2 regions of the Mesorhizobium opportunistum WSM2075 genome follow, and region 1 is predicted to be linked to the other one. Evidence: predicted binding sites of a transcription regulator. Region 1 holds the regulator's gene; the other holds the start of a gene.
The links. Region 1 encodes PhoB, which activates phosphate uptake and scavenging genes when phosphate is short. Its sites were predicted from a motif close to TGTCATNNANCTGTCAT; they were not measured.
Positions count from the first base shown of each region.

Region 1 (4,419 bases):
TCTGTCGGCGCCGTCGATCATCATCGGCCTGTTCGTCTACGAATTGATGGTTCGGCCGATGGGGCATTTCTCGGCGATGGCCGGCGCCGTCGCGCTGGCTATTCTGGTTATCCCCGTCGTCGTGCGCACCACCGAGGACATGCTCAATTTGGTGCCCAACGCCTTGCGCGAAGCCGGCACCGCGATCGGCGCGCCGCGCTGGGTGGTGATCCGCTCGGTCGCCTACCGCGCCGCGCTTTCCGGCATCGTCACCGGCATATTGCTGGCCATTGCCCGTATCTCCGGCGAGACGGCACCGCTGCTGTTCACCGCGCTCAACAACCAGTTCTGGTCGAGCAATCTCAACGCGCCGATGGCCAGCCTGCCTGTCACCATCTTCCAGTTCGCTCTCAGCCCCTACGAGGAATGGCAGCAACTGGCCTGGACCGGCGCACTCATAATTACATTGACGGTTCTCGCGCTCAGCATCTTTGCGCGCAGCCTGACCGGACGCAGAGAGGACAAATGAGCCAGATGTTGTCTCCAGACATGACGATCGCCGCCGAGGCAGCCGCCAAGGCAAAGATCGAGGTCAAGAACCTCAATTTCTACTACGGCCAGTCGAAGGCGCTGAAGGACATCACGCTGTCGCTGCCCGAACGCAGCGTCACCGCCTTCATCGGACCGTCGGGCTGCGGAAAGTCGACGCTGCTGCGCGTCTTCAACCGCATCTACGAGCTCTATCCCAGGCAGACCGCCGAGGGCCAGGTGCTGCTCGACGGCAAGAACGTTCTCGACCGTTCGCAGGACCTCAACCTCTTGCGCACCAAGATCGGCATGGTGTTCCAGAAGCCGACGCCGTTCCCGATGTCGATCTATGAGAACATCGCCTTCGGCGTCAGGCTCTACGAGAAGATCAGCAAGGCCGAGATGGACGGCCGCGTCGAGCAGGCGCTGAAGCGCGCGGCGCTCTGGACCGAGGTCAAGGACAAGCTCAATGCCAGCGGCCTCAGCCTTTCGGGCGGCCAGCAGCAGCGGCTCTGCATTGCCCGTACCGTGGCGGTGAAGCCGGAAGTCATCCTGCTCGACGAGCCGGCCTCGGCGCTCGATCCGCTGTCGACCGCCAAGATCGAGGAGCTGATCGACGAATTGCAGGCCGACTACACGATCGTCATCGTCACCCACAACATGCAGCAGGCGGCGCGCGTGTCGAAGCAGACGGCCTTCATGTACCTGGGCGAACTGGTCGAGTTCGACAAGACGGAGAAGATCTTCACGTCGCCCCGCGAGAAGCGCACGCAGGACTACATCACCGGCCGCTTCGGCTGATCGCACGCATACGAGGACCAGGATCATGGCCGAACACACGGTTGCAGCCTTCGACGAAGATCTCGGACAGATCAGCAGGCTGATCAGCGACATGGGCGACCTCGCCGGCTCGATGGTCGGCGGTGCCACCAAGGCGCTGCTGAACTCCGACAATGCGCTCGCCCAACGCGTCGTCTCCGATGACGCGATCATGGATGCGCGCCAGCGCGAGCTGGACGACCGCGCCATCACGCTGATCGCCAAGCGCCAGCCGATGGCCGACGATCTGCGCCATGTCGTCGGCTCGATCCGCATGGCCGGCGATCTCGAACGCATCGGCGACCTTGCCAAGAACATCGCCAAGCGCGTCGGCACGGTCGGGCTCTCCGCCACGCCGCGCGACCTGTCGCACTCCATCGACGCGATGGCGCAGCTGGTGCTGATCCAGGTTCAAGGTGTCATCGAGGAATATGCGGCGCGTGATGCCGCGGCACTGGCGAAGCTGCGCGCCGCCGACGAGCGCATCGATGTCAAATACACCTCGGTGTTCCGCGAACTGCTGACCTACATGATGGAAGATCCGCGCAACATCACCGCCTGCACGCATCTTTTGTTCTGTGCCAAGAACCTCGAACGCATCGGCGACCACGTGACCAACATCGCCGAGAATGCGTATTATGTGCTGACCGGCACGCAGCTGCCCGCCAATCGTCCGAAGCAGGACGAAACCGCGATGTCGGCGCCGGCGGCATAGCAGGGGTGACCAGCCGATGATCGCGCCACGCATCATGGTGGTGGAGGATGAGGAGCCGTTAGGGGTGCTGCTCCGCTACAATCTGGAATCGGAAGGTTACCAGGTCGAGGTGGTGACGCGCGGCGACGAGGCGGAGATCCGCCTGCAGGAGAACGTGCCCGACCTTCTGGTGCTCGACTGGATGGTGCCGGCGGTGTCCGGCATCGAACTCTGCCGGCGCCTGCGAATGCGGCCCGAGACCGAGCGGCTGCCGATCATCATGCTGACCGCGCGGGGCGAAGAAAGCGACCGTGTACGTGGACTCTCCACAGGCGCCGACGACTATCTGGTCAAGCCGTTCTCGACGCCGGAGTTCATGGCCCGCGTCAAGGCGTTGCTGCGCCGCGCCAAACCGGAAGTGCTGTCCAGCGTGCTCAAGGTCGGCGACATCGTGCTCGACCGCGAATCGCACCGCGTCTACCGCAAGAAGAGCGAGATCCGGCTCGGGCCGACCGAGTTCCGCCTGCTCGAATTCATGATGCGCCATCCCGGCCGGGTGTTCTCGCGCAGCCAGCTGCTCGACAATGTCTGGGGCGAGACGATCTACATCGACGAGCGCACGGTCGACGTGCATGTCGGGCGGCTGCGCAAGGCGGTCAACAATGGCCGCATGCCCGATGTCATTAGAACCATTCGTGGGGCGGGCTACGCGATCCGGGAAGATTAGGTTCTTCGGCGCGGAAGGTTAGACAGTCGGATTTCGTGCTTAAGCCGGATCGCTTTACCTTGGCGATCAGCGAAAACGTCCATTGCTTCGTCATCCACGGGCGGAGCAAGGAGCGAAGCGACGCGGCGTAGACCCGAGGATCCACGCCGCGACTTTGAAGCGTTGCCTCGGTGCGGAATTCTGCTCCGCTGCACTCCGTGGCCAAGGTCGCGGCATGGATCCCAGGGTCTCCGCGACGGAGCTTCGCTCCTGCTCCGCCCAGGGATGACGAAGTCGTGAGGCTTTGTCCAACCCACGGATGTTACGATGGCTTCGATTTCACGCCACGTTCTTCCCAGCCGCGCCTGCTCTCGCCTGCACGCCCGGCGCGAATATTTCCTGATCGACGAAGGTCAGAGCGCGCATGGCGCAGCCTTCGCGGATCAGCGGCAGTTCGTTAGGCTCGGTGTCGAAGGAGATCGATTTCGAGTGCTGGCCGCCGGCGGTCTGTGCAATCGCCTCGCGCAAGGCCGGCTCGATCAGGTCGAAGGCGGCGGCGCTGACGCCGACCATGGCGACCGGGGCGGGATCGATCAGCGCGAACAGGCTGCCGAGGCCATAGCCGAGCGCCTCGCCGGCCTTGCGATAGGCCTGGCGCTCCGGCCCGTCCTTCTCGCGCGCCGAGGCCGCCAGTGCCCGCATGTCGGCGTCGCTGACGTCGACCGGTTCGGTGTCCTCGCCAAGCTGTCTCGCGCTTCGCCAGATGGCGTAGTTGCCGGCATAGGCCTCGACGCAGCCGCGCCGTCCGCAGCGGCAGAGCGCGCCGCCCGGCCGGTGGATCATGTGGCCGAACTCGCCGCCCGAGGAATGGGTACCGGTGAACAGTTCGCCCTTCAGCACCAGGCCCATGCCGATGCCGTGAGACAGCAGAATGGCGATGAAGTCGTCGCGGTAGCGCTCGGGATCGCGCCAGCGCAGCGCCACCGCCATCATGTTGCAGTCGTTTTCCATGGTGGCGGGGATGCCGAACTCGGCTTCGAATATGTCGGCGAAGGCGATGTCGGTCTGCGGCGTGATCGGCGACCACAGCATGGCGCGCGCCTCGGTGTCGGTGATGCCCTGGATGGCCAGTGCGATGCGGGCGACGCTGCGGACATCGATGTCGGGATCGTCTATGCGGCGCCGCACGATGGCGACGCATTCGCCGATCAGCGCCTCGCGCGACATGGTCAGCGTGTCCAGCCGGCGCTGTTCCTCCGATATCACCTGGCCGGCATAGTCGATGACGGCGACCGACAGGAAATTCAGCGACAGCACCACGGTCATCACCGCCGCCGCCTCCGGGTTGAGTGTGAGGCCGACCTGCGGCCTGCCGCGTTTCAGCGCCCCGGCCTCGCTCGGCTTGCCCTCGGTCAGGACGCCTTCGCCGATCAGGTCGGAGGAGATCGCCGAGATGGTCGAGTGGCTGAGGCCGGTGGTGGCGGCGATCTCGGTGCGCGAAGGCTGACCGGCACGGCGCACGGCCGAGATCACCATGGCGCGGTTGCGCCGGCGCAGATCGTCGTGGCGGATTCCGACCGACATGTTTCCCGCATCCTCCCAGTCGCCGCGGCCTTTCGTGCCTCCCGAAGGCCGCCAGCGAAGCCACCAAATACTGGCAGAAGCGCCCCACGCTGTCATTATTTATTCCGGA
Region 1 covers NC_015675.1:1,485,483-1,489,901, forward strand. Annotated here, with positions in the region: gene pstA (phosphate ABC transporter permease PstA) at 1-508, shown strand, start outside; gene pstB (phosphate ABC transporter ATP-binding protein PstB) at 505-1,308, shown strand; gene phoU (phosphate signaling complex protein PhoU) at 1,334-2,041, shown strand; gene phoB (phosphate regulon transcriptional regulator PhoB) at 2,058-2,747, shown strand; gene MESOP_RS07135 (ROK family protein) at 3,066-4,310, opposite strand.

Region 2 (4,419 bases), 3.3 Mb from region 1:
GCGCCGTCCGACATGATGGACGGGCGTATCGGCGCCATCCGCGACGCGCTCGACGCCAACGGCTTTCAGGACGTGGCGATCATGTCCTACGCGACCAAATTCGCCTCGGCCTTCTACGGCCCCTATCGCGAGGCGGTCGGCACCGCCGGCCTGCTCAAGGGCGACAAGAAGACCTACTATATCGATCATGCCAACTCGGACGAAGCCGTGCGCGAGGCCGAACAGGACATCGCCGAGGGGACCGACATGCTGATGGTCAAGCCCGGCCTGCCCTATCTCGACATCATCCGCAGGCTGAAGGACGAATTCCAGATGCCGACCTTCGCCTACCAGGTGTCGGGCGAATATTCGATGATCAAGGCGGCGGGCGCCAATGGCTGGATCGACGGCGAGAAAGCGATGCTGGAGAGCCTGCTTGCCTTCAAGCGCGCCGGCTGCGACGGTATCCTGACCTATTTCGCGCCAGAGGTGGCGACGATGCTGAAGGGGTAGGTTCTCGCCCTCCCCCGGCCATTCAGCGACGTGGTCGTCCATGAACGGCATCCGCGACTTCCATAAGGAACTTACAGGCAAGGACTTCCCGCTACATGGCGGAGAGGTCCGGGTACGTGTTTCTTCGCCGTAGAAAATACCACTTGCAATTCGCAATCGGTTTGCTACAAGGCAACCACTTGCAAAATACAACTGGTTATCGAGGAGGTTTTCATGTCCAAGCTGCGTGTCAACGCTTTCACCCTATCGCTCGACGGCTATGGCGCCGGTCCCGACCAGGATCTGCAAAATCCGCTCGGCGTCGGTGGGGAATCCTTGCACAAGTGGTTTGTCGATACCCGCACCTTCCGCAAGATGGTGCTGGGACAAGACGGCGGCGCCACCGATATCAACGAGGCGTTCGCGGCGCGCAGCTTCGAGAATGTCGGCGCTTGGATCCTCGGCCGAAACATGTTCGGACCGATCCGCGGCGAATGGCCCGACGAAACCTGGAAGGGCTGGTGGGGCGACAACCCGCCCTACCATGTGCCGGTTTTCGTGCTGACACACTTCAAGCGAGCGCCGATCACGATGGAGGGCGGCACCACTTTCCACTTCGTCACCGACGGCATCCATTCGGCGCTCGAGCAGGCAAGGTCGGCGGCTGGCGGCAAGGATGTGCGGGTCGGCGGCGGTGTCTCGACCATCCGGCAATATCTCCAGGAGAAGCTTATCGACACCATGCACCTGGCGATCTCACCGGTGCTGCTGGGCACAGGCGAGAACCTCTTCGCGAGCCTGGATATGGTGAAGCTTGGCTATCGGTGCACGGAGCAGGTGGCGACAGCGCTTGCCACGCATGTGATCATCGATCGCGCGTAGTTTGGCGAAACCCTTGGCGGCAGGCCCCTTTCTCCCCGTCACTATACGGGGAGAAGGAAGAACCCTCAATACTTCTCCGGCACGTAAAGTTCGCGCGGCAGGACCTGGCGCTCGTATTCCGGGTTGAAGACGCGCTCGGGCAGCGTGATCTCCTCGTGCGGCACCTCTTCATACGGCAATTGCTTCAGCAGATGATCGATGCAGTTCAGCCGCGCGCGCTTCTTGTCGTTGCCTTCGACGATGAACCAGGGCGCCTCGGGAATGTTGGTGCGGGCGAAGGTTTCTTCCTTGGCCTTGGTGTACTGTTCCCAGCGCACGCGCGACTGCAGGTCCATCGGTGACAGTTTCCACTGCTTCATCGGATCGTGGATGCGCATCAGGAAGCGCATCTGCTGTTCCTCGTCAGTGATCGAGAACCAGTATTTGACCACGGTGATGCCCGAGCGCACCAGCATGCGCTCGAACTCCGGCACGTCGTGGAAGAACTCCTCGACCTGCTCCGGTCCGGCAAAACCCATCACCCGTTCGACGCCGGAACGGTTGTACCAGGAGCGGTCGAACAGCACGATCTCGCCACCGGCCGGCAGATGCGGGACGTAGCGCTGGAAATACCATTGCGACTTTTCGCGTTCGGTCGGTGCCGGCAATGCCACGACGCGGCAGATGCGCGGGTTGAGCCGCTGGGTGATGCGCTTGATGACGCCGCCCTTGCCGGCGGAGTCGCGGCCCTCGAAGATCACCACCAGCTTCTTCCTGTGATAGGCGACCCACGACTGCAGCTTGATCAGCTCGGACTGCAAGGTGATCAGGTCGCGGAAATATTGCATGCGGTCGATCGAAGGCGGATGCGAGTTCTTGTAGATCTTGGCGATCTCCATCGACAGCGCCGGTTCCGACATTTCGAGCTCATAGTCTTCGTCGAGCGTGTCGGCGAGCTCGGCTTCGAGCCAGTCTTTTGCAGGGGAATTCTGTCTTAGCTCGGTCATATCAGTTGCTCCGCGTGCAAGCCTGTCGGTTTATGTCCCGGCGCCCCAACCCTGCTGGCCCGCGGCCTGGAACGGAACACCTTAGCCGAATTCAATATAGGCCGGCAGTGACGGTTTTATTGCAGCCCGAGCACGATTGCCGGCGCTGCAAATTCCGCGAGATATGATCGATCGTCGTCCTGGCATGGCGACAAGCGGACCGAATTGTCCTACAAATCCCCGGTCGCATTCCGGGCTGCCCTTTCGCGCCGCCCCAATTCAACACAATCGCGAGGACTGACATGGAATACCGTACTCTCGGCCGTTCCGGCCTGAAGGTTTCGACACTGACCATGGGCACCATGACCTTCGGCGGCGCCGGCCCGTTCGCCGCGGTCGGCAACAGCGATCTCGCCGAAGCCAAACGGATGATCGACATGTGCATCGATGCCGGCATCAATCTTCTCGACACCGCCAATGTCTATTCGAACGGCATCTCGGAAGAGATCATCGGCGAGGCACTCGGCGGCAAGCGCAAGAGCGACGTGCTGATCGCCTCCAAGGCGAGGATGCGGATCGGCAAGGGGCCCAACGACGAAGGCCTGTCGCGCTATCACCTGATCCGCGAATGCGAGAGGAGCCTGAAGCGGCTCAAGACCGATGTCATCGACATCTATTTCCTGCACGAATGGGACGGCCTGACCCCACTTGAGGAAACCATCGCCGCGCTCGACACCTTGGTCGGCCAGGGCAAGATCCGCTATGTCGGCTGCTCCAACTACTCCGGCTGGCAGGTGATGAAGGGGCTCGCCGTCAGCGACAGCCATCACCAGCCGCGTTTTGTCACCCAGCAAATCCACTACTCGCTGGAGGCGCGCGAGGCAGAGTATGAATTGCTGCCGATCTCGGTCGACCAGGGGCTCGGCGTGCTGGTGTGGAGCCCGCTCGCCGGCGGCTTGCTGTCCGGCAAATACCGCCGCGACAGCCCCACCGCCCGGCAGCTCGCTGGCTGGTCCGAGCCGCCGATCCGGGACGAGGACCGGCTCTGGCGGATCGTCGACGTGCTGGTCGAAATCGGCAAGGCCCGCGGCGTTTCCGCGGCGCAGGTGGCCCTTGCCTGGCTGCTCGGCCGCCCCGCCGTCTCCTCCCTGGTGATCGGCGCCCGCAACGATGCCCAGCTCAAGGACAATCTCGCAGCCGCCGCCCTGGAACTCAGTGCCGACGAACGCCAGCGCCTCGACGCGGTCAGCCGGCCGCCTTTGCTCTACCCTTACTGGCACCAGCAACTGACGGCAAAGGATCGCTTCAGCCCCGCCGACACGGTTCTCGACCGCAGCGCCATCTGACGGACATCAGGATCTAGCCCCCGATGAACCGCCAGAGTTCGGGATAGGGTTCGAGTTGGCCGCTGAGCACGAAATATTTGTAGAGCACGAGCAGGGAGATCGCCTGCTCGTCTCGCTGGTTGGAGAACTTGCGGCAATGCGCATTGGCCGCGAGGACGATGCGCTCCGCCGCGGCCGGGTGCCGTTCGAAATAGCTTACTTTTTCGGCCAGATCGGCGAAATCCGGATCGAGCGGCACATAGTGGACATTGGCCTCGAGCTGGCTCTCCCTAAACCACGTTTCGTAGGTCGGCGGCGGCATCAGGCAGAGCGAGTTCGAATTCATGATCCACTTCAGATTGGTCGCCACGTCATTGCCCTCCAGCGAGACGATGTAGCGATAGCGCAGGTGCTGGCCGATGCTGAGAAAGGGCTTGCTGTACTTTGCCGGCGCGTTCGGCTTGTGCGAGCCCGCATCGCAGAACGGCAAGTCGCGCACGGCATCCAGAAACCTTGTCCTGAGCGGATTGTTGAGATCGCCACGCCAGACCACGGCCGGCAGTTTGTCGGCGAAGGCAACCGTGTCGACAGGCATGTAGAAGTGGCGGAACTTGTTGAACTTCATGAGCACCGCATTGTCGTTGTCGGCCTGGATCGGGCGATCCTTGACGAATGACGGCACCTTGGGCACCTCGATGACGTCGCCAAACTCCAGGTCGAGGCGCAGTCCGGCATCGAAGTAACGGGCAAATTCCTTCAGGTCGTAGTAATACATG
Region 2 covers NC_015675.1:5,050,349-5,054,767, forward strand. Annotated here, with positions in the region: gene hemB (porphobilinogen synthase) at 1-492, shown strand, start outside; gene MESOP_RS24465 (dihydrofolate reductase family protein) at 706-1,353, shown strand; gene ppk2 (polyphosphate kinase 2) at 1,419-2,339, opposite strand; gene MESOP_RS24475 (aldo/keto reductase) at 2,621-3,664, shown strand; gene MESOP_RS24480 (glycosyl transferase family 90) at 3,678-4,419, opposite strand, start outside.
Region 2: the regulator PhoB is predicted to act here: its motif matches at 2,447-2,463, upstream of ppk2 (polyphosphate kinase 2).